Colwellia sp. M166: one gene and its partner. The protein of the gene in region 2 interacts with the protein of the main gene of each other region in a pairwise test. Links are inferred from orthologs where the notes say so. Each region holds a gene or a part of one and is shown on either strand. Other genes may lie near its edges. The genes, in order: clpA and barA.

The links.
Region 1: the proteins of barA (region 2) and clpA interact in binary tests that used the Escherichia coli proteins (3 or more experiments, as listed by UniProt). The link is inferred for Colwellia sp. M166 from one-to-one orthologs.

What each region holds. Positions count from the first base shown.
Region 1 is NZ_CP040755.1:515,466-522,270, reverse strand. What follows is about bases 1-2,956. They hold clpA (ATP-dependent Clp protease ATP-binding subunit ClpA), read right to left. Parts: upstream 2,627-2,956; coding sequence 374-2,626; downstream 1-373. Other genes in these bases: clpS (ATP-dependent Clp protease adapter ClpS), read right to left, coding at 2,655-2,956; infA (translation initiation factor IF-1), read left to right, coding at 3-221. Also shown: more of clpS, read right to left, coding at 2,957-2,975; cold shock domain-containing protein CspD, read left to right, coding at 3,188-3,409; icd (NADP-dependent isocitrate dehydrogenase), read right to left, coding at 3,552-4,802; FGD67_RS02400 (NADP-dependent isocitrate dehydrogenase), read right to left, coding at 5,083-6,805. UniProt on the Escherichia coli protein: ATP-dependent specificity component of the ClpAP protease. It directs the protease to specific substrates. It has unfoldase activity. The primary function of the ClpA-ClpP complex appears to be the degradation of unfolded or abnormal proteins.
Region 2 is NZ_CP040755.1:3,619,278-3,623,523, forward strand. Bases 1-3,324 are described here. They hold barA (two-component sensor histidine kinase BarA), read right to left. Parts: upstream 3,012-3,324; coding sequence 201-3,011; downstream 1-200. Other genes in these bases: FGD67_RS16370 (hypothetical protein), read left to right, coding at 1-170; rlmD (23S rRNA (uracil(1939)-C(5))-methyltransferase RlmD), read left to right, coding at 3,153-3,324. Also shown: more of rlmD, read left to right, coding at 3,325-4,246. UniProt on the Escherichia coli protein: Member of the two-component regulatory system UvrY/BarA involved in the regulation of carbon metabolism via the CsrA/CsrB regulatory system. Phosphorylates UvrY, probably via a four-step phosphorelay.

The DNA of each region.
Region 1 (6,805 bases), 3.1 Mb from region 2 along the record:
CAATGGCGAAAGAAGAAAATATTGAAATGCAAGGTACTGTTTTAGATACTTTGCCAAATACTATGTTCCGTGTTGAATTGGAAAATGGTCATGTTGTAACCGCTCATATTTCTGGGAAAATGCGCAAAAATTACATCCGTATTTTAACTGGCGATAAAGTCACTGTTGAACTAACACCATATGACTTATCTAAAGGTCGCATTATCTTCCGTGCTAGATAAAAATTAATTAATTCAGTTATGAATACGCTTTAGGTTTATGTAAATAAAGCGTTTTTTTATCATCAAAATTTAGTTAATTCCAATTTGATATAACAAAAAACCGAGCTTGCTCGGTTTTTTTATTTTCTATACAATATCAATGATATTAGCCGCTAATGTTCAACTAACTCTTTTTTTGATTCGTAATTTATCACCAATTTATCTTTCTTCACAGCAACCCGAGCGACACCACCTTGGGTTAGTTCACCAAAAAGTAGCTCATTAGCTAAGGGTTTTTTCAATTGCTCTTGAATCAACCTCGCCATCGGACGCGCTCCCATCGACTTGTCATAGCCATTAGTTGCCATCCATTTTTTAGCATCTTTGGTAATTTCTAAAGAAACAGCTTTTTCATCAAGTTGAACTTGTAACTCAACAATAAACTTGTCGACGACTTGTTGAATAATTTCATCACTTAAATGATTAAACCAAACAATGTTATCTAAGCGATTGCGAAACTCAGGTGAAAATACTTTATTAATTTCCTCCATGGCATCAATGCTATTGTCTTGTTGTTTAAAGCCAATAGATTGCTTCACCGTGTGCGCAATGCCCGCATTAGTTGTTAGCACTAATATAATGTTTCTAAAGTCAGCTTTACGGCCATTGTTGTCTGTTAACGTGCCATGATCCATAACCTGTAGGAGAATGTTGTAAACATCTTCGTGGGCTTTTTCTATTTCATCTAGCAAGACAACAGCGTGTGGATTTTTAATCACAGCATCAGTAAGTAAACCGCCTTGCTCATAGCCAACATAACCAGGAGGCGCACCAATTAAACGGCTAACAGCGTGTTTCTCCATGTATTCAGACATGTCATAACGTAATAGTTCAACACCCAGTACTTTAGCAAGCTGTTGAGTAACTTCTGTTTTACCTACTCCTGTTGGTCCAGCAAAGATAAATGATCCAATAGGTTTATTTTCATTGCCTAAACCTGCTCGTGATAAGCGAATAACAGACGATAGCTCATCAATGGCATGATCTTGGCCAAAAACAACCAGTTTTAAATTGCGATCAAGTGTTTTCAGACTATCAACCTCTGACGATGATACTGACTTTTCAGGAATACGAGCCATTTTAGCGACAATGTTTTCAATATCAGTATTGCTGATCACTTTTTTACGTTTAGACGCCGCTACTAACTGCTGACGTGCACCCGCTTCATCAATAACATCAATGGCTTTATCGGGTAAAAAGCGCTCATTAATATATTTAGCCGAAAGTTGTGCTGCGGCTCTTAACGCTTTGTTTGAATAACGTACACCATGATGCGCTTCATATTTATCTTTCAAACCATGTAAAATTTTTGTTGTGTCGTCAACGCTGGGCTCAATAACATCAATTTTTTGAAAACGACGAGCTAAAGCACGATCTTTTTCAAAAATACTTTGGTACTCTTGATAAGTTGTAGAGCCAATACAACGTAACTTTCCTGACGAAAGTAACGGTTTGATCAGATTCGACGCATCTAACATACCGCCAGAGGCTGCACCAGCTCCTATAATGGTGTGTATCTCATCAATAAAGAGTATCGCATTGCCATCTTGCTCAAGCTCTTTTAACAAGGCTTTAAAGCGCTTCTCAAAATCACCACGATATTTAGTCCCCGCCAACAACGCGCCCATATCTAAAGAGTATATTGTCGCGTCTGCCAGAAACTCAGGCACTTTATCTGAAATTAATAAATTGGCTAAACCTTCAGCTATGGCGGTTTTACCTACGCCGGCTTCACCGACGTATAACGGATTATTTTTACGACGACGACTTAACACTTGCAGCGTGCGCTCTAGCTCACTATCACGACCAATAAGCGGATCAATATTGCCTTTCAAAGCCTCTTCATTGAGGTTTGTAGAAAAGTTATCAATGGTACGAGGCTCTTCTTCACCTGCCGGTGCTTGTGCTGCATTAGTGTTAGCTTCTTGATCAATTTTAGCGATACCATGTGAGATATAATTAACAATATCGAGGCGACTGATATCAGATTTCTTTAAAAAATAAGCCGCTTGTGATTCTTGTTCGCTAAATATTGCCACTAAGACATTAGCGCCATTGACTTCACTTTTACCCGAAGATTGAACATGAAAAACAGCACGTTGTAACACGCGTTGAAAACCCAGTGTCGGTTGGGTTTCTCTTTCCTCTTCACCTGTGGGGATAACAGGCGTCGTATCGGCAATAAAGGCTAATAGTTCTTTTCTTAGATTGGTCATATTAGCACCACAAGCATTTAAAGCATCAATAGACGAAGGGTTATCTAACAACGCCAACAATAAATGTTCAACCGTCATAAATTCATGGCGAGACTCTTTAGCCTGACGAAAAGCCATATTTAACGATACTTCTAAATCTTTATTTAGCATAGGTTACTCCAATTTGCATCTTGCGTTATTACGCCTTTTCCATAGTACATTTAAGCGGATGTTCATTGCTTGTTGCGTAACTCAACACCTGATCAACCTTTGTTTCTGCCACTTCAGCAGTAAAGGTACCACAACGCCCTTTCCCTTTATAATGAATAGCTAGCATGACTTCTGTTGCTTGTTCTGAATTCATGTTAAAAAATTTGCACAATACATCAATGACAAAATCCATTGGAGTATAGTCATCATTCAATAGCACTACAGTATACATTGGGGGTTTCTGAAATTTTTCAATAACCTCCTCGTCAAGAACGCTTTGATCATCTATTAACTCTTTCCATTTACTCATAATTCTATATTAGTCTGTCAGTTAAATTTTTGCTTTAAGATTTGAAAAAATAATAACTAAAAAACATCAAAAAATATAATATTACACTTGACTATTTCTAATTATTATCTACGATTTATCTTGGTGGTTATTTTTTATCCACTTGAAATGAATATATGATGCTTTCAGGAAAGCATACCTAATTACCGATGATTTTAGAAGGATGTTGAAGTATGGCTCACGGTACAGTTAAATGGTTTAATAATGCAAAAGGTTTCGGTTTTATACGTCCAGAGGATGGTGGTGAAGATATTTTTGCTCATTATTCAACGATTCAAATGGAAGGATACCGTACATTAAAAGCGGGTCAGGATGTAAATTACGAATTAAACGCAGGGCCAAAAGGTCATCATGCGGCGAGTATTACACCATCAGAATTAGAATCAGATAATTAATATAAAAAATAAGGTTCGATTAAAAACAAAAAACACAGCATTTTGGCTGTGTTTTTTTATGGCTAATAACTTACATTATCGTACTGAGTATTATACCAAGTTTATTAAGATTGTTCCCACTCAGAGCTTAGTAGAATGGGTATTACATATGGTCAATAATACAATCACCAAACTCAGAACAAGTAACCAAAGTAGCATCATCCATTAAGCGCTCAAAATCATAAGTTACTGTTTTTGCGTTAATGGCCCCAGACATGCCTTTTAAAAGTAAATTAGCAGCTTCAGCCCAGCCCATATGACGTAACATCATTTCAGCTGATAAAATTACTGAGCCCGGGTTGACCTTATTCAAGCCTGCATATTTAGGCGCTGTACCATGCGTTGCTTCAAAAATAGCAATATCATCATTTAAGTTAGCCCCAGGCGCTATACCGATACCACCCACTTGTGCCGCTAAAGCATCCGACAAATAATCACCATTTAAGTTTAATGTCGCAATAACACTGTATTCAGCCGGACGTAGCAATATTTGCTGTAACATAGCATCGGCAATAACATCTTTAATGATAATTTCTTTGCCTGTTTTAGGGTTTGTTAAGCTACACCAAGGACCACCGTTAAGTAAATCAGCACCAAATTCTTCACGGGCTAATTCATAGCCCCAATCTTTAAATGCCCCTTCAGTGAATTTCATGATGTTACCTTTATGAACTAAAGTAACCGACTCTCTGTCGTTGTCAATGGCGTATTGAATAGCTTGTCGAACAAGCCTTTGCGTGCCTTCTTTAGATACCGGTTTGATACCGATACCACAATTTTCTTGAAAACGAATTTTGGTGACACCCATTTCTTCGGTCAAAAATTTTATCATTTTCTTCGCTTGCTCAGTACCGGCTTGATATTCAATACCAGCATAAATATCCTCTGAGTTTTCACGGAAAATAACCATATCAACTTCACCTGGTTTTTTAACCGGACTCGGTACCCCCGTAAACCACTGCACTGGTCGTTGACAAACATATAAATCAAGTATTTGTCGCAAAGCAACATTCAAAGAACGCATACCTCCGCCAACCGGTGTTGTTAGTGGACCTTTAATGCCGACTTTATACTCTTTGAACATCGCTAATGTTTCATCCGGCAACCAAGTCTCTGAATCATAAATTTGTGTTGCTTTTTCACCGGCATAGACTTCCATCCAATGAATTTTTTTATCTCCGCCATAAGCTTTTTGTACAGCAGCATCGACAACTTTCATCATAGGCGGCGTAACGTCTACACCAATACCATCACCTTCAATGAAAGGAATAATGGGGTTGTTAGGTACCTTTAATATACCTTGTTCTGAAGTTATTTTAGTGCCAGCACTAGGAATATTTACATGGTTCGACATATGAACTCTCCCAAATTTACTAATAAAAATAGCCGTTTGCTAATTTCTTTCCCCTTAAACTAATAGAAAAAGAGCAATGAAACTAATACTTAAATCATGATAGTCAATATCACTACTATGAATAATTAAAACGCTTGTTTAAATTAATTGCAAATTTTTTATCAGAAATAATGTCCTCAATTATCAATTCATTCACACGTATATAGCGTAGTGTACTAAATTTTAAGTAAAAAAAAGCTAGGCAACAGCCTAGCTTTTTATAATTATTATACCTATGCGCTTAAAGTAAGCTCGACAAAATTGTATTTAATGTCGCACTTGGGCGCATCGCTTTTTCTGCTAAATCAGCATCAGCAAAATAATAACCGTTAATGTCAATACTTGGTCCTTGAGCAGCATTTAATTCTGCAACAATTTTTGCTTCTTGTTTAGTTAATGCTTGGGCAACAGCAACAAAACTTGATTTTAAGCTTTCATCACTCGTTTGCTCTGCAAGCGCTTGTGCCCAGTACATTGCTAAATAAAAGTGAGAGCCACGGTTATCTAGCTCACCAACACGACGTGATGGTGATTTATTTTCTTGTAAAAACTTCGCGGTAGCTTGATCAAGTGTGTCAGCTAAAACTTGTGCCTTGGCATTACCCGTAGTGACACTTAAGTGTTCAAGTGAAGCGGCTAATGCAAGAAATTCACCTAAAGAATCCCAACGTAAGTGGTTTTCTTTTTCGAACTGTTGTACATGCTTAGGCGCTGAACCACCAGCACCGGTTTCAAATAAGCCGCCACCATTCATCAATGGTACAATTGACAGCATTTTTGCACTAGTACCGAGCTCTAGAATTGGAAATAAGTCAGTGAGGTAGTCACGTAAAACGTTACCTGTTACAGAGATAGTGTCTTCACCTTTAGCAACACGTGCTAAAGTAAATTCACAGGCTCTAATCGGCTCCATAATTTGAATATCTAAACCCGTCGTATCATGATCGGCAAGATAAGTATTAACTTTCTTAATCATTTGCGCATCATGACCACGATTTTCATCTAACCAAAATACTGCAGGTGTGTTGCTCGCTTTAGCACGAGTTACCGCTAATTTAACCCAATCTTGAATGGGTGCGTCTTTAGCTTGACACATTCTCCAGATATCACCTTCAGCAACCAAATGCTCAATCAGTGTTTCGCCTTGATCATTAACAACACGTACACTACCTGCATCTGTCATTATAAAGGTTTTATCATGTGAACCATACTCTTCAGCTTTTTGCGCCATTAAACCAACATTAGGTACGGTACCCATAGTTGTTGGATTAAAAGCACCGTTTTCACGACAAAAATCTACAACAGCAGAAAAAACACCTGCGTAGTTACGATCAGGGATCATAAACTTAGTTTCTTTTTGTGTGCCATCTGGTGCCCACATCATACCTGAAGCACGTAATGCCGCAGGCATTGATGCATCGATAATCACATCACTAGGTACATGTAAATTGGTAATACCTTTATCAGAATCTACCATAGCTAATTCAGGGCGTGTTACATATACAGCTTGAATATCGGCTTCAATTTCAGCTTTTTTCTCAGCTGACAAACGACCAATTTTAGCGTAAACATCACCAATACCGTTATCGGCATCAACACCAAGTTGATCAAAGGTAGCACCATGCTTAGCAAAAACATCTTTATAAAACACTTTAACAGCATAACCAAACATCACTGGATCAGAGACTTTCATCATAGTTGCTTTAAGGTGTAACGATAATAAAACGTTTTCAGATTTAGCTTTTTCAGTTTCAGTAGCAAAAAAGTCAACCAGTGCCGCTTTACTCATAACAGATGCATCAATAATTTCTTGATCTAATAACGCTAAATGCTCTTTTAGTAACGTGACATCGCCATTTTCGGCGATATATTCAATTTTAACGTTGGTTGCACCGTTAATGGTGACTGATTTTTCACTACCGTAAAAATCACCTGATTGCATATGTGCAACATGAGATTTCGTT
Region 2 (4,246 bases):
CACTAGCACAAAAGTTTTCTGCAAGTAGCTTAGGTAAGTTTGGTTATGAGCTTTGTTTTGTTCGTAATGAGCATGGCCACAGTTTAGCGGTGTTAACCTGTAATTCAGGTGTTGCCGTGATCACTGAAGATGGTGATATTAATACTTCACCAAATATCAAGATTCGCTAACTTCTGCAAAACACATACTTACCGGTATACCTATCTGAATTTCGGCTGTTCAGCTTCGAGTTTTTTAATAAAAGCATCAGCATCTTCAAGTACTAAATCTATTTGTTCAAAAAATTCAAAAAACTCTGGCTCCAAATCATCTAAGGCAATACCACGTTTCAACTCTGTTTCAAGCTCATGAGTTACTTTAGCTAAATTTGGTACGCCAGAATAACAGCATGCGCCATTAAGTTTGTGGATTAATACTTTTAGTTGTTCAATATCTTGAGAGATAAGAGCTTCTGAAATATTTGCTTTGCTTTCAGGTAAGCTGTTAACCAAGCCAACAAACATATCCTTAGCCAAAGCTGCTTTTTGTCCCGCTCTTTGTAGTGCTAATGTCCAATCAATAATTTTAACCCTTGAATTGATAATAGGCTCTGCAGACGGCGTAATGACTTTAGGACGATTGGCGAGTAAGGTTGAATCACAATACTCATAAATACTATGGTGTAACATAGCCTCATCAATAGGTTTAGTTACAAATGAGTCAAAACCATTGTCGAGTAGTTTGTCTTTTTCTTCCCCGAAAACATGTGCAGTCACGGCGATTATTGGACTGTGCTCATTAAGTGTTTGTTGACGAATAATAGCCAAGGCGGAAATACCATCAAGTACTGGCATTTGTATATCCATAAATATCAGGGCAAATTTTTCATGTCGACATAATTCTACTGCTTGAGCGCCGTCTGTCGCCGTGACAACTTCAGTTACTTGTTCGAGCAATAACTCACGGATAAGCTTTAAATTTGCTTCATTATCATCAACAGCCAGCACTTTTATCGGCACTTTATGCTCTGGTAGCTGAATTATGTTAGTAGGCTCTGCTGTGGCTTTCGGTACTAGGGTTTTACTCAAACGTTGTATTGTTATCGGTTTACTAATACAGGTTTTTGCGCCACTGGAAATTAAGGCTTCGTGTAAACTTGGAGAGTTGCTATTAATGGCGAGATGTATTGAAGGAATAAGCTCTTTAATGGTAAAAATTAGCTTTTTCACGTCATTAAGGGCTGATGGTGTTACATCATGACCAATGAGGGCAAAATCAAATGACGATAATTGTTCTTTATTGGTCAGTAAGTCATCTATTTCATCAGCTTGAGAAATGCAGGTCATTTTCATTTTCCAACTAGCTAAGATTTCAGCTGTGGCTAATCGACTTGCCGCATGAGGCTCATAATATAAAATTGTTTTATCTTTTAGGCATTCTGGAGTAGGTAATTGTAAAGTGGGTATTGGATTGACTTCACATTGGAAAGTAAACCAAAAAGTTGAGCCTTTATGTTCGATACTTTCAAAACCAATACTGCCACGTAGTTCTAATACTAATCGTTGTGAAATAACTAAACCTAGCCCTGTTCCACCATAGATACGGGTAACACTTTTATCCCCTTGACCAAAAGCTTCAAAGATAGAATGTTGTTGTTGGTTCGGAATACCTATGCCAGTGTCTTGGACCGTAACTTTTATTTTATAAAGGTTTTGGGCAATAACACTACCTTCAATATTAATATCAACAGAGCCTTTATCGGTGAACTTAATCGCATTACTCGCTAAGTTAACCATGACTTGCTTAACACGCATCGCGTCACCAATAAGTGAGTCGGGTAACAGAGGACTAACGCGTAAAGATAACTCGATATTCTTTTTATGGGCACTGGGTGCAAGTAACGTTAAGGTTTCTTCTACAGACTCGCGAATTGAGAATGGAATATTTTCAATGACCATTTTACCGGCATCAAGTTTAGAAAAGTCTAAAATATCATTAATAATTGATAGCAAGTTACCTGCTGAACGTTCAATAGTTTGTAAGTGATCGCGCTGGGTGTCGCTCAAAGGTGTTTTCAATACTTGCCGCGTAAAGCCAATAACACCGTTAAGCGGCGTGCGTAGTTCATGGCTCATGTTAGCTAAAAATTCAGATTTTACCTTGTTTGCATCCTGAGCCTTGCGTTTTGCTATGTCGAGTTCAACGTTTTGAATTTCAAATTGCTCTAAACTTTCGCGCAGATCGATAGTGGCTTGATCAATACTACGCTGCATCTCATCTTGGTAATCCCCTAGAGATTGTGCCATGGCATTGACACCATTTTTTAAAAAATTCAGCTCACCAAATAACTGGCCACTGATACGGCTTTCTATTTTTCCTTCTCTAATACGATCTATCGCCAATACCATAGATGAAATCGGACGAGTAACACTTTTAATGAGCTTGTAGGCAAATAAGGCACTGATGATTATACCCACTAAAACAATAAAAAAAGCATTGACTAATAGTTGCTGCTGCGCATATTTAATACTGCTTTTATCAATTTGTATGGCGATATAGCCAATAACATCACTGTTAATATCAGTATTCAATCTTGAGTTGTTAGTTTGTGCGGTAAATTCATCAATAATCGGGGCGCGATAAATAAGGTAATCATCATAGTCATCATAAATGATTCGGTTGGGTAGGCTTTGGCCAGCCTTTACCCGCAGGGTATGGGCATCGCCGTGATAAGCACTGGTGACGAAAACTTGGTTGTCTTTGGTGAATATAGCAATACTTTTGATGATATCAGATTGACTACGATGGCTAAAACCAATCAGTGTTCTTAAATTATCGCGTTGTTTTTCTAATAATGGTGTCGCACTGCTGATAGCAAGCGGTGCTATTATGCTTGTGGCTCGTTGATAAATGAACTGATCGAGCTCGCTATAGCGACTATAAGATAAGTAACCTGCAACAATTAAACTGATTATGGTCGTTGGTACGATCGTAAGTAAAATTACCCAATCTTTCAGGCTTATTTTATGCATTTTTTGTTGAGCTTTAGTGTAAAATCATTGGGTTAATAACTCTATAATGGCACATATTAGACTAATACCAAATAGATAATCGTTCACTATGGCGGCAAATGAATCATTTATGCCGCTCTTTGATGGCAAACTAAGATAGCTATGGCAAATTTTTTTAAAGCAAGCGCTAAAAAAACAACAATACCACAAAACTTAACCGTAACCGTTGCCCGTCTTGATCAGCAGGGCTGTGGCGTTGCATTTCATCATAAAAAGCCCATTTTTATTGAAGGCGTATTGCCTAATGAAACGGTGGAGGTGAAGGTTTATCAGCAAAAAAGTAAATTTTCAAAAGCCAAGTTAATCAATATTATTACCGCCAGTGAAGCCCGCGCTGAAGTTAAATGTCGGCATTACTTTCAATGTGGCGGCTGTAACCTACAACATATAGATTACCCGCATCAACTGACATATAAACAAGATAAAATTAAGCAATTGTTTGCACGCCAAGCTTTAAACCAAGATTTACCTTGGCAAAACCATATTGTTAGTCAGCCTTGGCAATATCGTCGTAAAGCAAGAATAGGGGTGCAATATGATAAACGTGGTACGCCGATCATTGGTTTTCGTCAGCGTGAGAGCAGCCACCTAACAGAAATTAAATCTTGTCCAGTACTCGTGGCTGCTTTTGCTAATATTTTTACTGAATTGAAATTACTTTTACCGTCCTTGTCTGGAAAAAATGCCGTTGGTCATATTGAAGTTATTGCCGGCAATAAAAATGTTGTTGTGGTACGCCAATTAGTTAAATTAACTGCTGAAGATAAAAAACAATGGCAAAATTTTGCTAACAAAAATAGTTATTTAATCTATATCGATGACGGTAAAAGCATTTCCGCGTTGGGTGAATATAGCGTACTATTTTATCAATTAACCGATACTATCAAGATTGAATTTTCGGTTAATAACTTTATTCAGGTTAATCATGGTGTCAATAAGCAGATGGTTGAACAGGCGCAAGCATGGCTAGCTTTAAATGCTCAAGATATTGTTTTGGATTTATTTTGTGGTTTAGGTAATTTTAGTTTACCTATCGCACAGCAAGTCAGTCAGTTGGTTGGTATTGAAGGTGTTCAATCTATGGTTGATAAAGCCCAAGATAATGCCGAAAAGAATGGCATGACTAATTGTCAATTTCATCAAGCTGATTTGAACAGTGATTGGCAAGCGCATCACTGGGCTAAGCAAAAATATAC